Regions from separate parts of the Mesorhizobium sp. M7A.F.Ca.CA.003.01.2.1 genome, predicted to be linked through region 2. Evidence: predicted binding sites of a transcription regulator. Region 2 holds the regulator's gene; the other holds the start of a gene.
What was found. Region 2 encodes PhoB, which activates phosphate uptake and scavenging genes when phosphate is short. Its sites were predicted from a motif close to TGTCATNNANCTGTCAT; they were not measured.
Positions count from the first base shown of each region.

Region 1: the regulator PhoB is predicted to act here: its motif matches at 1,574-1,590, upstream of EN969_RS16415 (YdcH family protein).

Region 1 covers NZ_RZRA01000374.1:396-3,497, reverse strand. Annotated here, with positions in the region: gene EN969_RS16425 (TIM barrel protein) at 1-853, opposite strand, end outside; gene EN969_RS16420 (DUF465 domain-containing protein) at 1,218-1,421, opposite strand; gene EN969_RS16415 (YdcH family protein) at 1,661-1,840, shown strand; gene ispG (flavodoxin-dependent (E)-4-hydroxy-3-methylbut-2-enyl-diphosphate synthase) at 2,175-3,102, shown strand, end outside.
Region 2 covers NZ_RZRA01000036.1:356-3,457, reverse strand. Annotated here, with positions in the region: gene EN969_RS03300 (ROK family protein) at 1-839, shown strand, start outside; gene phoB (phosphate regulon transcriptional regulator PhoB) at 856-1,545, opposite strand; gene phoU (phosphate signaling complex protein PhoU) at 1,562-2,269, opposite strand; gene pstB (phosphate ABC transporter ATP-binding protein PstB) at 2,296-3,102, opposite strand, start outside.

The DNA of each region.
Region 1 (3,102 bases), on a different contig from region 2:
TGTTGACTTCGCACTCGCGCACCGGATCGAGCCCGGTCATGTCGGGGAACGTGTCGAAATAGATGGCGCCGGCGTAACCGTCGCGGCGAATCTGCCTGAGCAACTCGATGGTCTGCAGCGTGTGCACCGCGCCGACCATCAGGCCGTCGTCGCGCTTGGCGTAGCCGTCGTTCAGATGCACGCCGAGCAGCTTGCTGTGGCGCGCCACCAGGGCCGCGGCAAAGGCCGGCTGTTCGTCGGCATAGAGCACATGGGCGAAATCGAGGGTGACGCCCAGATTGGGCAGGCCGACATCGCGGATCGCCAGCAAGGTCGTCGCCGCATCCGGCATCAGGCTGTAGGAGCGTGGTTCGTTCGGTTTGTACTCAAGGCTGATCTGACAGTCGGGATCATGCGCGGCTACTTCACGAATCCCATCGATTTCGTGTTGCCAAAGCGTCACATAGTCGGCCTGGAAGGCGTAGTCGAAGCCATCCTGGCCGAGCCACAGCGTCATCAGGCTGGCGCCGGCCTCACGCACGGCATCGATGCCGGCTTTGGTCAGGTCGATGGCCTCGCGGCGCACCGCCGGATCCGGATTGGTGAATGCGCCGAGCTTGAAGGCGGGGTTGGAGTAGTAGCGCATGGCAAAGCCATTGATGGAAAGCCCGAGATCGCCGAGTTTGAGGGCGATTTCCGCAGGCTTTTCACTGACATGGTCGGGAAAGTTGAGGTCGAGATCGGTAAGCCCGCCGACCTTGGCGGCGCGCGCCGCCATCTGCAGCAGCGACGGCTTGCCGGTAAGATCAGGCCATTCGGCCTGCGGCCGCGAGGCAAAGGAATTCAGGCGCGTGGCGAAACGAGTGGCTGTCATGGTCGATCCTTCAATCGTCATGACTTCACATAAATACAAATATTTGTAAAGTTATTGTTTTGAGGGGCGGGCGGTGAGCTGTGTCGACGGCCGGGGCTGAGCCGCGCGAAGGCGCAGGTTTCCCAGCGGCGTCGCCGGACAATCCGTCAGAACGGTGGGATCACTGACCGAGAGCGTGCGACGAAGCCGTCGAGTTCGAGGTGCTCCATGTGCGAGATCGCCCGGCAGGACGCGCCGTCGCGGCTAGTGCACCGGCGAAAAAGAGCCCAACGATTGACCGGCCAAAGGCACCGTCACACGACCGCGCAGGGAGATGCAGATCGCCGCTGCCTGGCGCTCGATCAGCGTCAGCACATCACATCGTTCACGCAATGATGTCGGGAATGATCTTGTCTTCCAGCGCCATCAGCCGGTCCTTGAGGAACAGCTTCTTCTTCTTCATGCGCTGGATCTGCAGCGGATCGCAGGCCATGGCGATCATCGCGTTGATGGCTGCATCGAAATCGGCGTGTTCCTGCTTCAGGCGGGAAAATTCGAGGCGAATATCGGCCTGTTCCTGATCGGACATTCTCTACCGTCTGCACGTCTGCGGCGCCCAAAGCTGGGCCTGATTGGGCGGGGCCGGGTGTTTTGTCACCGGCGTGCAGCCCATATCACATTTCACAGTGTCGTGGAATGCTACCACGGATCATTCGACATCGCCCGCGGAAGGTGACACACTGTCACCGTGCCGTCACAGAAGCGAACCTGCGGTGGACGCGCCGTGACGGTTGCAATCGAGGAAAACCATGAAAGGGAGAACCAATCATGTCTCTTGCATCCCATCTTGATGAGTTGCAGCGGAAACACGGCGACATCGAACGTGAAATCGATGACGCGATGAATCATCCATCGGTCGACGACCTCGAAATCGTGAATCTTAAGCGACGCAAGCTGGCACTCAAGGACGAGATTGAAAAACTAAGAGGAAAACCGACCACGCATTGATGCCCTCCTGACATAGCCGCGCGGTATCCGCGGCCTCTTTTCCCGGCGGCTCCCCGCCGCCGGCGTGGAGAGGTTTGATTTCCCAGCACGGTCTGTCAGCCGAAGCTGGACTTGCACCCGGCTTAATATCCGCTTCGGCCGTCGCCCGTTTCGCCAGATCATCGATTGTTTTTGGTCGTTGGCGACGTGCCGATTCGGGCCAGTGGCGACCTGTCGCCATTGACAAGCCATCTTTGCTCCTCCACCTCATGCCCGGACCTCAGCGCATCGGCCCGGGGCGTCGTTGTGCGCCCATGCAGGACACAAGATGCTCCAGAGACAAAAGGCTGCCGGCATGACCGGATATTTTTCCTCTCCTTTCCCCCGCCGCACCTCGGTCGGCGTCGATGTCGGCGGCGTGGTCGTCGGCGGCGGCGCGCCCGTTGTCGTCCAATCGATGACCAACACCGACACGGCCGATATCGACCAGACCGTCGCGCAGGTCGCAGCACTGCACCGGGCCGGCTCCGAGATCGTGCGCATCACCGTCGATCGCGACGAGAGTGCCGCCGCCGTACCGCGCATTCATGAGCGGCTTCAGCGGCTTGGCATCAACGTGCCGCTGGTCGGCGATTTCCACTATATCGGCCACAAGCTCTTGGCCGATCACCCGGCCTGCGCCGAGGCGCTGGCCAAATATCGGATCAACCCCGGCAATGTCGGCTTCAAGGACAAGAAGGACCGGCAGTTCGCCGACATCGTCGAGATGGCGATCAGGCATGACAAGCCGGTGCGCATCGGTGTCAACTGGGGCTCGCTCGACCAGGAGCTTTTGACCCGGCTGATGGACGACAACCAGGACAAGGGTTTTCCGCTGACGGCGCAAGAGGTGATGCGCGAGGCGATCGTGCAGTCGGCCATTCTCTCGGCCGAGATGGCGGAAGAGATCGGCCTTGGCCGCGAGAAAATCATCCTGTCGGCCAAGGTCAGCGGCGTGCAGGACCTGATTGCCGTCTATGCCGAGCTCGCCACCCGCTCCAACCATGCACTGCATCTCGGCCTGACTGAAGCCGGCATGGGCTCGAAAGGCATCGTCGCTTCGTCGGCCGCCATGGGCATCCTGCTGCAGCAAGGCATCGGCGACACCATCCGCATCTCGCTGACGCCGGAGCCGAATGGCGACCGCACGCGCGAGGTGCAGGTTTCGCAGGAATTGCTGCAGACGATGGGGTTCAGGCAGTTCGTGCCGATCGTCGCCGCGTGTCCCGGCTGCGGCCGCACGA
Region 2 (3,102 bases):
TGGAAGATCCCGACCTGGACGTGCGCAGCATCGCCCGTATCGCGCTGGCCGTCCAGGGCATCACCGACACCCGTGCCCGCGCCATGCTGTGGTCGCCGATCACGCCGCACACCGACATCGCCTTCGCCGACATATTCGAAGACGAGTTCGGCATCCCAGCCATTATGGAGAACGATTGCAACATGATGGCGGTGGCGCTGCGCTGGCGCGACCCCGATCGTTACCGCGACGATTTCATCGCTATCCTTTTGTCGCACGGCATCGGCATGGGGCTGGTGCTGAAGGGCGAATTGTTCACCGGCACCCATTCCTCGGGCGGCGAATTCGGCCACATGATTCATCGGCCGAACGGGGCGCTGTGTCGCTGCGGACGGCGCGGCTGCGTCGAAGCCTATGCCGGCAATTATGCCATCTGGCGCAACGCGCGGCAGATGGGCGAGGATGCAGAACCCGTCGCCGATGTCAGCGATGCCGACATGCGCGCCCTGGCTGCCGCCGCCCGCGAAAGGGACGGACCCGAACGGGAAGCCTATCGCAAGGCCGGCGAAGCGCTCGGCTACGGCCTCGGCAGCCTGTTCGCGCTGATCGATCCGGCGCCGGTCGCCATGGTCGGCGTCAGCGCCGCCGCCTTCGACCTGATCGAGCCGGCATTGCGGCAAGCGATTGCCCAGACCGCCGGCGGCCAGCATTCCAAGTCGATTTCCTTCGACACCGAGCCGAACGAACTGCCGCTGATCCGCGAAGGCTGCGCCATGCGGGCGCTAATCTTCGTCGATCAGGAGATTTTTGCGCCGGGCGTGCAGGCGAGATCCGGTCTCGGCGGCAAGAACGTGGCGTGAGTTCAAACGAGGGAGTTCAGTCCTCGCGAATGGCGTAACCCGCCCCACGGATGGTGCGGATGACATCGGGCATACGGCCGTTGTTGACCGCCTTGCGCAGCCGGCCGACATGCACATCGACCGTGCGTTCGTCGATGTAGATCGTCTCGCCCCAGACATTGTCGAGCAGTTGGCTGCGCGAGAACACGCGGCCTGGATGGCGCATCATGAATTCAAGCAGGCGGAATTCCGTCGGCCCGAGCCGGATTTCGCTCTTCTTGCGATAGACACGGTGCGATTCGCGATCGAGCACGATATCGCCGACCTTGAGCACGCTGGACAGCACTTCCGGCTTGGCCCGGCGCAGCAGCGCCTTGACCCTGGCCATGAACTCCGGCGTCGAGAAAGGCTTGACCAGATAGTCGTCGGCACCGGTCGAGAGGCCGCGCACGCGGTCGCTTTCCTCGCCTCGCGCGGTCAGCATGATGATCGGCAGCCGCTCGGTCTCGGGACGCATCCTTAGCCGGCGGCAGAGTTCGATACCGGAAACCGCAGGCACCATCCAGTCGAGCACCAGAAGGTCTGGAACGTTCTCCTGCAGCCGGATTTCGGCCTCGTCGCCGCGCGTCACCACCTCGACCTGGTAACCTTCGGATTCGAGATTGTAGCGGAGCAGCACGCCTAGCGGCTCCTCATCCTCCACCACCATGATGCGTGGCGCGATCATCGGCTGGTCACCCCTGTCATGCCGCTGGCGCGGACATTGCCGTCTCGTCCTGCTTCGGACGGTTGGCTGGCAACTGCGTGCCGGTCAAAACATAATAGGCATTTTCGGCGATGTTGGTCACGTGGTCGCCGATCCGCTCGAGGTTCTTGGCGCAAAACAACAGGTGCGTGCACGCCGTGATGTTGCGCGGATCTTCCATCATGTAGGTCAGAAGTTCGCGGAACACCGATGTGTATTTGACGTCGATGCGTTCATCATTGTTTCTGAGCGTGGCAAGCGCTGCCGCGTCAGCGGCGGCATACTCGTCGACGACCCCCTGCACCTGGATCAGCACCAGCTGCGCCATTGCGTCGATCGAATGCGAAAGGTCGTGCGGCGTGACGCTCAGCCCGACAGTGCCGACGCGCTTGGCGATGTTCTTGGCAAGGTCGCCGATGCGCTCGAGGTCGCCGGCCATGCGGATCGAACCGACCACCGCACGCAGATCGTTGGCCATTGGCTGGCGCTTGGCGATCAGCGTGATGGCACGATCGTCCAGCTCGCGCTGGCGTGCATCCATGATGGCGTCGTCGGAAACCACCCGCTGCGCCAGCGCATTGTCCGAATTGAGCAAAGCCCTGGTCGAGCCACCGACCATCGAGCGGGCGAGATCGCCCATGTCGCGGATCAGCTGGCTGATCTGCTCCAGATCCTCATCGAAAGATGCAACGGTATGTTCACCCATGATCTTCGTCCCTCATATGCCAGAGATCAGCCGAACCGGCCGGTGATGTAGTCCTGGGTGCGTTTGTCGTCGGGGGTGGTGAACATCTTGTCGGTGGCGCCCTCCTCGACCAGATAGCCAAGATGGAACATCGCGGTGCGCTGCGACACGCGCGCTGCCTGCTGCATCGAATGGGTGACGATGACGATCGTATAGTTCTGACGCAGTTCGTCGATCAGTTCCTCGACGCGAGCGGTGGCGATCGGGTCGAGCGCCGAACACGGTTCGTCCATCAGGATCACCTCGGGCGACACGGCGATGGCGCGTGCAATGCACAGGCGCTGCTGCTGGCCACCGGAAAGACCCGTGCCAGGTTCCTGCAAACGGTCCTTGACCTCGTTCCAGATCGCCGCCTTCTTCAGGCTGGACTCGACGATCTGATCCATGTCGGCCTTGCGCTTGGCCAATCCGTGGATGCGCGGACCATAGGCGACGTTCTCGTAGATCGACTTTGGGAACGGATTGGGTTTCTGGAACACCATGCCGACGCGCGCCCTGAGTTCGACGACATCGATGTTCTTGTCGTAGATGTCCTCTTCGTCGAGCGTGATCTTGCCGGTTACCCGTGCTGAATCGATGGTGTCGTTCATGCGGTTGAGGCAGCGCAGGAAGGTGGACTTGCCGCAGCCGGAGGGGCCGATCAGCGCCGTCACCTGGTTCAGGCGGACGTCGAGATCGACGTCGAACAGCGCCTGCTTCTCGCCGTAGAACACGCCGACCTTGTCGCCGCGCATTTTTATCACTTCGTTCGACTTCATCTTGTCGCCCACTGCGTTTTCAAGGGACTGTTCGGT